2 regions of the Streptomyces sp. NPDC043867 genome follow, and region 1 is predicted to be linked to the other one. Evidence: predicted binding sites of a transcription regulator. Region 1 holds the regulator's gene; the other holds the start of a gene.
The links. The regulator HrcA, encoded in region 1, represses chaperone genes, less so after heat shock. The targets are predictions, from matches to a motif close to TTNGCACTCNGNNNNNCNGAGTGCNAA.
Positions count from the first base shown of each region.

Region 2: a site for HrcA is predicted at 1,595-1,621, ahead of groES (co-chaperone GroES). Genes of this name have one in related genera too.

Region 1 covers NZ_JBWKDS010000026.1:4,873-12,063, reverse strand. Annotated here, with positions in the region: gene AC069T_RS24525 (nitronate monooxygenase) at 1-586, opposite strand, end outside; gene dnaJ (molecular chaperone DnaJ) at 852-1,988, opposite strand; gene hrcA (heat-inducible transcriptional repressor HrcA) at 1,989-3,005, opposite strand; gene AC069T_RS24510 (MBL fold metallo-hydrolase) at 3,210-3,944, shown strand; gene AC069T_RS24505 (DUF3097 domain-containing protein) at 3,991-4,794, shown strand; gene hemW (radical SAM family heme chaperone HemW) at 5,022-6,254, opposite strand; gene AC069T_RS24495 (AMP-dependent synthetase/ligase) at 6,335-7,191, opposite strand, start outside.
Region 2 covers NZ_JBWKDS010000001.1:232,345-239,535, forward strand. Annotated here, with positions in the region: gene groL (chaperonin GroEL) at 1-1,029, opposite strand, end outside; gene groES (co-chaperone GroES) at 1,142-1,450, opposite strand; gene AC069T_RS01145 (polysaccharide deacetylase family protein) at 1,676-2,515, opposite strand; gene AC069T_RS01150 (polysaccharide deacetylase family protein) at 2,703-3,671, opposite strand; gene AC069T_RS01155 (class I SAM-dependent methyltransferase) at 3,762-4,940, shown strand; gene AC069T_RS01160 (RNA polymerase sigma factor) at 4,957-6,174, opposite strand; gene AC069T_RS01165 (YciI family protein) at 6,421-6,777, opposite strand; gene AC069T_RS01170 (LacI family DNA-binding transcriptional regulator) at 6,945-7,191, opposite strand, start outside.

The sequences.
Region 1 (7,191 bases):
GTCCGATGCCGGCGCCGTCCGCCTCCGGGGTGTCCCGGTGGGTGCCCTGGTGGCCGCCCGCCTCGACGCCCTGCACGATCACGACGTCCGCGCCCGCCCGCTGCACGGCCTGCGCCTCCTCGGCCGTGGTCGCCGTGACCATGGTCACGGTGCCGACGCGGGCGAAGGAGGCGAGCACCTCGGGCGTGGGGCAGCCGAAGTGGAAGGAGACCACCGGCACGGGATTGTCGAGGAGGACGGCGAGCTTGGTGTCGTAACCGTCGTCGCGGCCGCTGTCGGGGTCGCCGAGCTCGGTGTCGTACCAGCCGGCCTCACCGGCGAGCTGATGGGCGTAGACGTCGACGGCGGCCGGGTCCGCGTGCTCCTGCTGCGGCATGAAGAGGTTCACGCCGAAGGGGCGGCCGGTGAGGCCGCGCAGCTGCTTGATCTCCTGGTACATGCCGTCGGCCGTCTTGTATCCGGCGGCGAGGAAGCCGAGCCCGCCGGCCTCGGACACGGCGGCGGCCAGCTGCGGTACGGAGACGCCGCCCGCCATGGGGGCCTGCACGATCGGACACCGAAAGAGATCGGTCAGCGCGGAGGACATGACGGCATGGTGTCACGTCCCCCGGACAAGTCCGAATCCGGCGGCCACCCGGCACAGGCCACCGGAATGTGTCTCTCCGGGGGGGCTTCACACCCGCCGGGCGGTCCCGCCGGGACGGTCCCCGATGCCCGGAGTGGGTGTCCCGCCGTGCGGTGGTCTCCGGCGAGCAGCGGGCCGTCCCCTCGCACCCACGGGGTGTCCCGCCGGGACGCCGGCAGGGGCCGGACCCGTGCGGGCAGGCCCCGAGGGCCTGCCCCAAGCGCCGTCAGCGGCCGTTGAACGCGTCCTTCAGCCGCGAGAACAGTCCCTGCTGGCCCGGCTGGAACTGCCCCGTGGGCCGCTCCTCACCGCGCAGCTTCGCCAGTTCCCGCAGCAGGCGCTCCTGCTCCGCGTCCAGCTTGGACGGGGTCATGACCTCGACGTGGACGATCAGGTCGCCCCGGCCGCCGCCGCGCAGATGCGTGACACCCCGGGCGTGCAGCGGGATCGACTGGCCGGACTGGGTGCCCGGGCGGATGTCGACCTCCTCCAGGCCGTCCAGCGTCTCCAGCGGCACCTTCGTGCCGAGGGACGCCGCCGTCATCGGGAGGGTGACCGTGCAGTGCAGGTCGTCGCCCCGGCGCTGGAACTGCGCGTGCGGCAACTCGTGGATCTCCACGTACAGGTCGCCGGCGGGGCCGCCGCCGGGGCCGACCTCGCCCTCGCCCGCGAGCTGGATCCGCGTGCCGTTGTCGACACCGGCCGGGATCTTCACGGTCAGGGTCCGGCGCGAGCGCACCCGCCCGTCGCCCGCGCACTCCGGGCACGGCGTCGGCACCACCGTGCCGAAGCCCTGGCACTGGGGGCAGGGGCGGGACGTCATGACCTGGCCCAGGAAGGACCGCGTGACCTGGGACACCTCGCCGCGACCGCGGCACATGTCACAGGTCTGCGCGGAGGTCCCGGGGGCCGCGCCCTCGCCGCTGCACGTGGTGCACACCACGGCCGTGTCGACCTGGATGTCCTTGGTCGTGCCGAAGGCCGCCTCGTCGAGGTCGATCTCCAGCCGGATCATGGCGTCCTGGCCCCGGCGCGTACGCGACCGCGGGCCGCGCTGCGACGCCGTGCCGAAGAACGCGTCCATGATGTCCGAGAAGTTCCCGAAGCCGCCGGCGCCGAAGCCGCCCGCGCCCGCGCCGCCGCTCTGCGAGAGCGGGTCGCCGCCGAGGTCGTAGACCTGCTTCTTCTGCGGGTCCGACAACACCTCGTAGGCGGCGTTGATCTCCTTGAAGCGCTCCTGCGTCTTCGGATCGGGATTGACGTCCGGATGCAGCTCGCGGGCGAGCCTCCGGAACGCCTTCTTGATCTCGTCCTGGGAAGCGTCGCGGCGCACGCCGAGTACGGCGTAGTAGTCCGTGGCCACCTACGACTCCGCCAGGATCTGTCCGACGTACCGTGCCACTGCGCGTACCGCTCCCATCGTTCCCGGGTAATCCATGCGGGTCGGTCCGACCACGCCGAGTTTTGCGACTGCCTCGCCGCCCGAACCGTAGCCGACCGAGACCACGGACGTGGAGTTGAGTCCCTCGTGGACGTTCTCGCGACCGATCCGTACGGTCATGCCCGAATCCGTCGACTCCCCCAGCAGCTTCAGAAGCACGACCTGCTCCTCGAGGGCTTCGAGAACCGGCCGGATCGTGAGGGGGAAGTCATGTCCGAAGCGGGTGAGATTGGCGGTGCCGCCGATCATCAACCGCTCCTCGTTCTCCTCGACGAGCGCCTCCAGCAGCGTGGAGAGCACCGTCGAGACCGTACCGCGGTCCTCGGTCTCGAAGGCCTCCGGCAGATCCTGCACCAACTGCGGGACATCCGCGAAACGGCGGCCCGCGACCCGGCTGTTGAGCCGGGCCCGCAGATCCGCCAGGGACGTCTCACCGAAGGGCGCCGGACAGTCGATCATGCGCTGCTCGACCCGGCCGGTGTCCGTGATGAGCACCAGCATCACGCGGGCCGGGGCCAGCGAGAGCAGCTCCACGTGCCGCACCGTCGAGCGCGTGAGCGAGGGGTACTGGACGACGGCGACCTGCCGGGTGAGCTGCGCGAGCAGCCGCACCGTGCGCCCCACGACGTCGTCGAGGTCGACGGCGCCGTCGAGGAAGTTCTGGATGGCGCGGCGCTCGGGCGCGGTCATCGGCTTGACGCCGGCGAGCTTGTCGACGAAGAGGCGGTAGCCCTTGTCGGTGGGGATGCGCCCGGCGCTGGTGTGCGGCTGGGCGATGTACCCCTCGTCCTCCAGGGCTGCCATGTCGTTGCGGACGGTGGCCGGGGAGACCCCCAGCCGGTGGCGCTCGGTCAGCGCCTTGGAGCCGACCGGCTCCTCCGTCCCGACGTAGTCCTGGACGATGGCGCGCAGTACCTCGAGCCTGCGTTCACTGAGCATCGCGCACACCTCCAGATGTCGGCACCGTGGTCGTCGCGGCCTTCTTCCTGGCACTCAGCGCGTGCGAGTGCCAGCGTTCCCCGGCTCAGTGTACGGCGGGGAGGTACGACCCCGGCAAGGGCGGGCCCGTGACGCCCTCGCCGCGGGCGGGGACGTGTCCCGCCATGTCGCGCCGTCGTACCCCGTTGCCGCTAGCGTCGCCGTGTGAAGGTGACTTGGGAAGAGGCGGGGTGGGAGCAGCTAGCCCCGCGGGTCGGACGGTGCCGCCTGCCGGGCTGGGACTGCACCACGGGGCTCGTGGTCGGCGAAGGTGCCGCGCTCCTGATCGACGCGGGGTCGAGCCTGGCGGAGGGCGCGCGGCTGCGGGCCGAGACCGGGCGGCTCCTCGGCACCCGGCTGCGTGTGACACACCTCGCACTCACCCATCCCCACTTCGACCACGTCCTCGGCGCCGCCGCCTTCTCCGGAGTGGAGGTGTTCGGCGCGGTGGGCCTGGACACGGTCCTCGACCACGGCCGCGAGGAACTGCGCGCGGACGCCGTGCGCAACGGTCTGGACCCGCGCGACGCGGCCGAGGCGGCGGATCTGCTCGTCCGCCCCCGCCACCTCGTGTCCGGCGAGTGGACCCTCGGGCTGGGCGGCGGGGCGCAGGTCCTGCTGGCGAACGTGGGTCCCGGCCACACCGCGCACGACCTGGCGGTGCTCGTACCGGGAGCGGGCGGCCCGGAGGTCGTCTTCTGCGGCGACCTGGTGGAGGAGTCGGGTGAGCCCCAGGCCGGCCCGGACGCCGTTCCGTCCCACTGGCCGGCGGCGCTGGACCGGCTGCTGGACCTCGGGGGCGAGGACGCCGTGTACGTGCCGGGGCACGGGGCCGCGGTCGACGCGGCGTTCGTCCGGGCCCAGCGGGACGCGCTGGCCGCCCGCTTCGGCGTGTCGTAGGCGCGGCCGGGGGCTCCGGCGCTCGACTTCTCCTATCGTCATCCGAATGCGCCAGTACTCTCCGGACCTGACCCCGCCGTGGAAGAAGCCCAAGCCCGTGCCGGAGGTCCCGGCCGATCCCGGTCTGGTGGTGGAGGAGCCCGGCACCGGTTTCTGCGGTGCCGTGATCCGCTGCGAGGCGGGCACGGTGACGCTGGAGGACCGCTTCGGCAAGCACCGGGTGTTCCCGCTGGAGCCGCGGGGCTTCCTGCTGGAGGGCAGGGTGGTCACCCTGGTCCGGCCGGCCGCCGGACCGGCCCGCCCCAGCCGCACCGCCTCCGGTTCGGTCGCCGTGCCCGGCGCCCGCGCCCGCGTGGCCCGGGCCGGCCGCATCTACGTCGAGGGCCGGCACGACGCCGAGCTCGTGGAGCGGGTGTGGGGCGACGACCTGCGCATCGAGGGCGTCGTCGTCGAGTACCTGGAGGGCGTCGACGACCTGCCGTCCGTCGTCGAGGAGTTCGGTCCCGGACCGGACGCCCGGCTCGGCGTCCTCGTCGACCACCTGGTCCCCGGCTCGAAGGAGTTCCGGATCGCGGAGGCGGTCACCAGCGAGCACGCGCTCGTGGTGGGCCATCCGTACATCGACATCTGGGAGGCCGTGAAGCCGTCCTCGGTCGGCATCCCCGCGTGGCCCCGGGTCCCGCGCGGCCAGGACTGGAAGACCGGCGTCTGCCGGGCCCTGGGCTGGCCGGAGAACACCGGCGCGGCCTGGCAGCACATCCTGTCCCGGGTCCGCTCCTACAAGGACCTGGAGCCGGAACTCCTCGGCCGCGTGGAAGAACTCATCGACTTCGTCACGGCCCCGGAGTAGCCCCGCGACAGCGGAGGACATTTCAGCCCGTCCGGCGTTTCGAGGACGAGCGCGACACCGCGGCCCCCGGGGCGGGCCGAGGCTGGGATTTCAGCCCGTCCGGCGTTTCGAGGACGAGCGCGACACCGCGGCCCCCGGGGCAGGCCGAGGCAGGGATTTCAGCCCGTCCGGCGTTTGAGGACGAGGCCGTCAGGCCGATACGGGGGTCCGGGGGCAGCGCCCCCGGGTCAGTCCACCAGGTCGCGGACCACCGCGTCCGCGAGCAACCGCCCCCGCAGGGTGAGCACAGCCCGCCCGCCCCCGTACGGCCCGCTCTCGAGCAGCCCACCCGCCAGCGCGCGCCGAGCCGCGGCCAGCCCGTCCGGCCGCAGCAGCGCCAGCGGACAGCCCTCCCGCAGCCGCAGCTCCAGCAGGATCCGCTCGACCCGGCGGTCCTCCGCGGACAGCAGCTCACGCCCCGCCCCGGGCGACCTCCCCGCGGCCAGCGCCCCGGCGTACGCGCCGGGATGCTTCACGTTCCACCAGCGCACCCCGCCCACATGGCTGTGGGCCCCGGGTCCCGCGCCCCACCAGTCGGCGCCGCGCCAGTACAGCTCGTTGTGCAGGCAGCGCCCCGCGTCGGACGTAGCCCAGTTCGAGACCTCGTACCAGTCGAAACCGGCTGCCGAGAGCACCTCGTCGGCGATGAGATACCGGTCCGCGTGGACATCGTCGTCCGTCATGGGGACCTCCCCGCGACGGATGCGGCGGGCCAGCTGGGTGCCCTCCTCGACGATCAGCGCGTACGCCGAGACGTGGTCGGGTGCCGCCCCGAGGGCCGCGTCGAGCGAGGCCCGCCAGTCGTCGTCGGTCTCCCCCGGGGTGCCGTAGATCAGGTCGAGGTTCACGTGGTCGAAGCCCGCCGCGCGCGCCTCGGCGACGCAGGCCTCGGGCCGGCCGGGCGTGTGCGTGCGGTCGAGCACCTTCAGGACGTGCTGCCGGGCGCTCTGCATGCCGAAGGAGATCCGGTTGAAGCCGCCGGCGCGCAGGGTGGCGAGGTAGGCGGGGTCGACCGACTCGGGGTTCGCCTCCGTGGTGATCTCCGCGTCGTCCGCGAGCCCGAACTCGTCGCGGATCGCGCCCAGCATCCGTACGAGATCGTCGGCGGCCAGCAGCGTGGGCGTCCCGCCGCCGACGAAGACCGTGCGGACGGGGCGCGGGTCGTCGCCGAGCACCTTGCGCGCCAGCCGGACCTCGTCGGTCAGGGTCGACGCGTAGTTGTCGCGGGAGGCGAGCACGCCTCCGCTGCCCCGCAACTCGGTGGCCGTGTAGGTGTTGAAGTCGCAGTAGCCGCAGCGGGTCGCGCAGTACGGGACGTGGAGGTAGAACCCGAGAGCGCGCTCGGCGGCCCCGGCGAGGGCGTGCGCGGGCAGCGCCCCGTCGTCGGGGACGGGCTCACCGTCGGGGAGTGCGGAAGGCATGTCCTCCATTGTCCAGCACGCCGGCCGCGCCTCGTCCGCGTGCGCGGGCCCGGACGTCTCCGGACCCGCCACACCGGGGGCTACGCCTCGCGCGAGCCCGCGTACATCTCGTCGATGAGGTGCTTGTACTCCCGCTCGACGACCGGACGCTTCAGCTTCAGGCTCGGGGTGATCTCCCCGTGCTCGACGTCCAGGTCGCGCGGCAGCAGACGGAACTTCTTGATGGTCTGCCAGCGCTGGAGACCGTCGTTGAGCTCCTTCACGTAGCCCTCGACCATCGCGACCGTCACCGGGGCCGCGACGACCTCGGCGTACGACTTGCCCTCCAGCCCGTTCTCCTTCGCCCAGTCCAGGATCGACGGCTCGTCGAGGGCGATGAGCGCGGTGCAGAAGTTCCGGTCGGCTCCGTGCACGAGGATGTTGGAGACGTACGGGCACACGGCCTTGAACTGGCCCTCGACCTCGGCGGGCGCGATGTACTTGCCGCCGGACGTCTTGATGAGGTCCTTCTTGCGGTCGGTGATCCGCAGGTACCCGTCCGGGGACAGCTCGCCGATGTCGCCGGTGTGGAACCAGCCGTCGGACTCCAGTACCTCGGCGGTCTTCTCGGGCAGCCGGTGGTAGCCCTCCATGATGCCGGGGCCGCGCAGCAGGATCTCGCCGTCGTCCGCGATGCGCACCTCGGTGCCGGGCAGCGGCTTGCCGACGGTGCCGGTGCGGTAGGCCTCACCGGGGTTCACGAAGGAGGCCGCGGAGGACTCGGTGAGGCCGTAGCCCTCCAGGATGTGGATGCCGGCGCCGGCGAAGAAGTAGCCGATCTCCGGGGCGAGCGCGGCGCTGCCGGAGACGCAGGCGCGCAGGTTGCCGCCGAAGGCCTCGCGGATCTTGGCGAAGACGAGCCTGTCGGCGACCTTGTGCTTGGCGCCCAGAGCGAGCG
Region 2 (7,191 bases), on a different contig from region 1:
GACGACGTCCTCGGACTTGCCGCCACCGTCGACGATGGTGGTGTCGTCCTTGGTGACGGTCACGCGGCGGGCGGTGCCCAGCACGTCAAGGCCGACCTGGTCGAGCTTGAGGCCGACCTCCTCGGCGATGACGGTGGCACCGGTGAGGGTGGCCATGTCGCCGAGCATCGCCTTGCGGCGGTCGCCGAAGCCGGGGGCCTTCACCGCGACGGCGTTGAACGTGCCGCGGATCTTGTTCACGACCAGGGTCGACAGGGCCTCGCCCTCGACGTCCTCGGCGATGATCAGGAGCGGCTTGGAGGAGTTGGTCTGGATGACCTTCTCCAGCAGCGGCAGCAGGTCCTGGATCGAGGAGATCTTGCCCTGGTGGATGAGGATGTACGGGTCGTCGAGGACGGCCTCCATACGCTCCTGGTCGGACACCATGTACGGCGACAGGTAGCCCTTGTCGAAGGCCATGCCCTCGGTGAAGTCCAGCTCAAGACCGAAGGTGTTGGACTCCTCGACGGTGATGACACCGTCCTTGCCGACCTTGTCCATCGCCTCGGCGATGAGCTCGCCGACCTGGCTGTCCTGGGCGGACAGACCGGCGACGGCGGCGATGTCGGACTTCTCGTCGATCGGCCGGGCGGTCGCGAGGAGCTCCTCGGACACGGCCTTGACGGCGGCGTCGATGCCCTTCTTGAGGAGGGCGGGCGACGCGCCGGCGGCGACGTTCTTCAGGCCCTCGCGCACCAGCGCCTGGGCCAGCACGGTGGCGGTGGTCGTACCGTCACCCGCGATGTCGTTGGTCTTGGTCGCCACCTCCTTCACCAGCTGGGCGCCGAGGTTCTCGTACGGGTCGTCGAGCTCGACCTCGCGGGCGATGGTCACGCCGTCGTTGGTGATGGTGGGGGCGCCGAACTTCTTGTCGATGACGACGTTGCGGCCCTTGGGGCCGATCGTCACCTTCACCGTGTCGGCAAGCTTGTTGACGCCGCGCTCAAGGGCGCGACGGGCGTCCTCGTCGAACTTCAGGATCTTCGCCATGGAGCGATTCAGCCCTCTCGGAAAACTTGGGAGAAACGAACTGCGCCCCCAGCGCCCGGCTTATTAAGGTCGCGGGGGCCAGGGGCGCAGCTCACTGCAAAACTGGGATGAACTACTTCTCGATGATCGCGAGCACGTCGCGAGCCGAGAGGACGAGGTACTCCTCGCCGCTGTACTTCACCTCGGTGCCGCCGTACTTGCTGTACAGCACGATGTCGCCGGTCTTCACGTCGAGCGGCAGGCGCTCGCCGTTCTCGAACCGGCCCGGGCCCACGGCCAGGACGACGCCCTCCTGGGGCTTCTCCTTGGCAGTGTCCGGAATGACCAGGCCAGAGGCGGTGGTCTGCTCGGCGTCGAGCGGCTGGACCACAATGCGGTCCTCGAGCGGCTTGATGGCAACCTTGGAGCTGGTGGTCGTCACGATCCGACCTCCCCCTTCGGAGATCTCACGGGGTTAACTGTCTGAGGTGGCGACCAGGTGGATCCGTCGTCGCGGGTGCCGGACCTGCCCGTCGCTATTGGCACTCTCCAGGGGGGAGTGCCAGACCAGAGACTATGACCGCGATTAGCACTCGGTCAAGCGGAGTGCCAAACGAGGAGCGCGCGCCGCGCACTTTCCGCTCCCTTCGGGCACCCCCGTGCGCCGCTACAGGTAGTCCTCCAGGCGGGCCGGCGTGAGGCCCTGGGCCTGGATGCGCCGCAGCAGGCGCGTGGTCGTCGCCGTGAGGTCGGGTTCGTCGGTGCCGAGGAGGATGTCGCCGGGGCGCAGGCGGTCCCGGCCGGGCTCGCGGCCCAGCACCACGGCCGAGACCCCGCAGTCGGCGGCGGCGCGCAGGGTGGTGGCGTCGTAGGTGCCGTACGGCGGGCGGAGCAGCCGGGGCAGGACGCCGAAGCGTTCCCTGAGCTTGTCCCGCTGACCGCAGATCTCGGCGCGCTGGCCCGCGTACGGCAGTCCGCGCAGGGAGGAGTGGTCGAGCGTGTGGTTCTGCACGCTCGCGCCGACCGCCCGGAGGCGCGCGACGTGCCCGTACCCCGGCCCGACGACACGGTCGGTGAGGAACAGGCTGACCGGCAGCCGCAGTTCGCGGACCATGGCGGCGAAGCGCGGATCGCGTTCGGCACTGTCGTCGTAGGTCAGGAAGACCACCTTGTCGCGGGTGGGGACGCGGGCGAGGACCGGCGGCAGGCCGGGGCCCGCCGCGCGTACGGGGGGCCGCCGGCCGGGCGGCCGGGGGGCGGAGGCGAGCGGCGCGGTCAGCCCCCAGCGGCGGTAGGTCCCGGCGGGCCGCCCCGGCCGCGGAGCGGTCGGTTCCCAGCGGCGGTACGTCCCGGCGGGCGGCCCCGGCCGGCCGTGCGGGCGCACCTGCTGCGCCGCCTTCCTTCCCAGGCGCTCGATGGGGTCGACGGACTGGGCGCAGCCGGTGGCTCCGGCGAGCAGCCCGGCGACGAGCAGCCAGGCGAGCAGAGCGCGCCCACGCCCGGCCACCGCCCCCACCCCGGTCGCGGTCGCGGAGCACCGCTCGCCGCCGGCCACCGCCCCCACCCCGGTCGCGGGGCGCCCCCGGCACCCGGTCACCCTCCCGGCCCCCGTCTCCGGGCACCCTTCGCGCCCGGTCACCGGCGGCGCTCTCGGCGTGGAAGACCGCTCGCGGCCGTCCGGCGGGGCGCACCGCTCACAGGTAGTCCTCCAGCCGCGCCACGGCGTACCCCTCGTTCGTGACCTTCTTCAGGAAGCGGCGGACCATGTCCGGCATGGTGCCCTTCCAGTCCTCGCGGCCCCGGAAGTGGGTGAGGACGATGTCGCCGCGGTGCAGGGACCGGTCCCACTCGCGGTAGTCCCAGTGGTCGACGAAGACCTCCTCGTTCCAGAGCGGGGCCGCCTTGATCCCGCAGGACGCGGCGGCGCGCAGGGTGTTCTCGTTGTAGTTGCCGTAGGGCGGCCGGAAGAGCGTGGGGCGCTTGCCGAACTGCTTCTCCATCACGGTCTGCATCCCGCAGATCTCCCGTTTCTGCTCCGTGTACGAGAGGTTCGGCAGATACGGGTGGTGGAGGGTGTGGTTGTTCAGGGCGACGCCCGCGTCCCGCATCTTCCGGAAGTACCCGTAGTCCTCCTTGGCCAGGTAGTCGCTGAGGAAGGCGGTGTACGGGATCTTCAGTTCGCTCATCATCCTGAGGAACGCCGGGTCCTTCTCGGCGCCGTCGTCGATGGTGAGGAAGACGACCTTGTCCTTGGTGGGGACGGTCGTGAAGACGGGCGGCAGTTCGTCCTGGCCGTCCACCTCGAACCCCGCGCGGGTCGTGATCTCCGGCTTCCTCGCCGGCGGGGCCGGCGGGGTGAGCGGGACCCTGGCCAGCCCCCAGCGTCTGGCCGCGGCGACTCGCGCGACGTGCGCGGCGCGCAGCTTCGAGGCGTACGCGTCCAGGGCGCGGGCGGGCGGCGCGTTCAGCGGCTGCTGCCCGGAGGCCGGCCGCGCACCGGAGCCGGGGTCGGCGCAGCCGGCGGCGAGTGCCGCGGCGGCGAGCACGACGATGCCGCCCCGGACCCGCCGCACCGTCCTTCCGCCCGCCGTCCCACGAGGCACCGCACCACAAAACAGCGTCCGCTCCGAGCGATTTTCGTCATTTTGTCGTACTGGTCGCATGGTGCCGGATCCTCGCAGGCCACCTTCCGCGGGCCGGTCCGACACCGCCGCCGGACGCGCACCGTCCACCGACTGGCCCACAATGGGCCGGTGACCGATCTGGACCCGCTGGCCTCCTTCGCCTCCCTCCACACGCCCGAGGGCCGCGCCCTCCTCGACGAGGTGCGGGGCACCGAGCCCGCCCGGGAGCTGGCCGTCGCGACCCGGCTGCGCCGCGCGTACCCGGCGCCCCTGGTCACGGCGGCGCTCGCTCAGGCGCACCTGCGCCGACGGGCGGCGGCCAAGTTCGGGGCCGCGGACGCGGAGCGGATGTTCTTCACGCCCGACGGCGTCGAGCAGTCCACGCGGACGAGCGTCGCGGCGTACCGCGCGGAGCGGTTCCGGGCGCTCGGGGTGCGCTCCGTCGCCGACCTCTGCTGCGGCATCGGCGGCGACGCGATCGCCCTGGCTCGCGCCGGGATCCGGGTGCTCGCCGTGGACCGGGACCCGCTGACGGCGGCGGTGGCCCGCGCGAACGCCGAGGCGCTGGGCCTGGCGGAGCTGATCGAGGTGCGTGAGGCGGACGTCACCGAGGTGGCCACGGCGGAGTACGACGCCGTCTTCGTGGACCCCGCCCGGCGCGGCGGCCGGGGCCGGATCTTCGATCCCGAGGCGTACTCGCCGCCGCTGTCCTGGGCGACCGCGACGGCCCTGAAGGCGCCGCGGGCCGCGCTGAAGATCGCGCCGGGCGTCCCCCACGAGGCGATCCCGGCCGAGGCGGAGGCGGAGTGGATCTCGGACGGCGGGGACGTGAAGGAGGCCGTGCTGTGGTTCGGCACCGAGCCGGGGCTGGTGCGGGCCACGCTGCTGCCCGGTCCGCGCGGGCTGCGCGGGCGGGGACTCCCCGACCCGCCGGTGCGCCCGCCGGGCCGTTACCTGTACGAGCCCGACGGCGCCGCCATCCGCGCCCACCTCGTCGCCGAGGTGGCCGAGGAACTCGACGGCGGCCTGCTCGACGAGACGATCGCGTACATCACCTCCGACCATCTGCGCCCGACCCCGTACGCCACCGCGTACGAGATCACCGACCGGCTGCCCTTCAGCGTGAAGAAGCTGAAGGCGCTGCTGCGGACGCGGGAGGTCGGCATCCTCACCGTCAAGAAGCGCGGCTCGGCCGTCCAGCCCGAGGAGCTGCGCCGGAAGGTGAAGCCGCAGGGGCGCAACGCGGCGACGGTGTTCCTCACGCGGGTGGCGGGGGCGCCGACGATGCTGGTCGGGCACCCGGCGTAGGTCCCGTCCCCCGGCGTCAGGCGCGGTCCGCCGCGCGGGCCAGCAGCAGTGCGCGTTCCCGTTCGTTGCGGGCCAGGGACGCGGCCCGCTCGAACTCCGCGCGGGCCTCGGCCGTACGTCCGAGGCGTGCGAGCAGGTCCCCGCGCACGCTGGGCAGCAAGTGGTAGGAGCGCAGGGCGGGTTCGTCCGCGAGGGCGTCCACCAGGGCGAGGGCGGGCCCGGGGCCTTCGGCCATGGAGACGGCGACCGCGCGGTTCAACTCGACCACGGGGGACGGGGAACGGGCGGCGAGGACCCCGTACAGGGCGGCGATCCGCCCCCAGTCGGTGTCCTCGTACGCGTACGCCTGGGCGTGGCAGGCGGCGATCGCGGCCTGAAGGACGTACGGTCCCGGGCCGCCGGCGGATACGGCGTCGGCGCGGGCGAGAGCCGCGAAGCCGCGGCGGATCAGCATCCGGTTCCAGCGGCGGCGGTTCTGGTCCCTGAGCAGCACCGGTTCCCCGGACGGGCCGGTGCGGGCTGCCGATCTGGACGCCTGGAGCTCCAACAGCGCGGCCAGCCCGTGCACTTCGGGCTCCTTGGGCATCAGCCCGGCCAGCACGCGGGCCAGCCGCAGGGCGTCCTCGCACAGGCCGGGGCGCAGCCAGTCGTCGCCCGCGGTCGCGGCGTACCCCTCGTTGAAGACCAGGTAGATGACCTCGAGGACCGAGCCGAGGCGGGCCTCGCGCTCCGGGCCGCAGGGCACCTCGAAGGCGACGTTCCTGGTGGCCAGCGTCCGTTTCGCGCGGACGACGCGCTGCGCGACGGTCGCCTCCGGGACGAGGAGGGCGCGCGCGATCTCGGGCGTGGTCAGGCCGCCGACGAGCCGCAGCGTGAGCGCGATGCGGGCCTCGGCGGACAGGACCGGGTGACAGGCGGTGAAGACGAGCCGCAGCAGGTCGTCGTCGATGTCGTCGGGATCGGCGGGGGTGTCGAGGTGGTGCGGGGCGGCTTCGAGGTCCCGGCCGACCTCAGCGAGCTTGCGCGCGTACCGCTCCCGGCGGCGTACGAGGTCGACCGCGCGGTGCCTGGCCGTGGTCATGAGCCAGGCGCCCGGGTTGTCCGGGACCCCGTCGCGCGGCCACTGCTCCAGCGCGGCGACCAGGGCGTCCTGCGCGAGTTCCTCGGCGATCCCGACGTCCCGCACGGTCCGGGCGACACCCGCGATGATGCGAGCGGACTCGATCCGGAAGATCGCCTCGACCGCCTCGACCGCCCGCGCGGCGGCGGATGCGTCGGCGCCCGCCGCACGGGCCGGGCCGGCTACCGCGCCGGCGGAGGGGCCGGCGACACCGGCTGCCGCGGGGGCGGAGGGGCCGGCTGCCGCGTCGGCAGGGGGCTCGGCGACACCGGCTGCCGCGGGGGCGGAGGGGCCGGCGGGGGGCTGCTCGGTCACAGCTCACACCTTGGCACATCCGCGCCGCACGGGCCGGGCACCGGCTCAGCCCTCCATGATCTCCCGCACCTCGGAGGTGACCGTCCAGTACGTCTCGTGGACCTTCAGGAAGCGCGTGGTCCACTCGATCGCCTCGGCCTTGTCCTTGGCCTGGATGAGCGCGTAACCGCCGATGACCTCCTTGGACTCGGTGAAGGGACCGTCGGTGACGGAGATCTGCCCGTTCTCCCAGTGGACGCGGGTGCCCTGAGCGGTCGGGGTGAGCCCGGCGGTGTCCAGCAGGACCCCGGCCTTGGTCATCTCCTCCAGCAGCTCCCCCATCCGCTGCATCAGCTCGGGGCTCGGGCCCTCGGCGGGCGCGTTGTTCTCGTCGATGCGGACCATCGTGAGGTAGCGGGGCATGGTGGCTCCTTCGGTACGACGGCCGGCCGTACCGGTCGTCCCGGGCGGGGTCTCTCCCCGCTCTCACCCCTGCGTCGAACGGGAGACGTCCGGATCGACACGTCCTCCGAGATTTCTCCGGACTTTTTTCGCGACGCGCTCGCGGGGGCGGTGCTGCCACCGGATTCTCAGGCCGGACCGGGCTCCCCGTCGGGAACCCCGGGGCTCGCAGGGGCCGTGGGAACCGCGGGGCCCACCCCGCCGGGCGGCGGCGCCGTGCTGCTGCGCACCACCAGGCTCGTGGCCAGCTCGACCCGCGTCGCCGCCGACGACTCCTCCTCCCGGCCCAGTTCCAGGACCAGCTTCGCCGCCGCCTCCGCCATCTCCATCAGCGGCTGCCGCACCGTGGTCAGCGGCGGTCCCACCCAGCGCGCC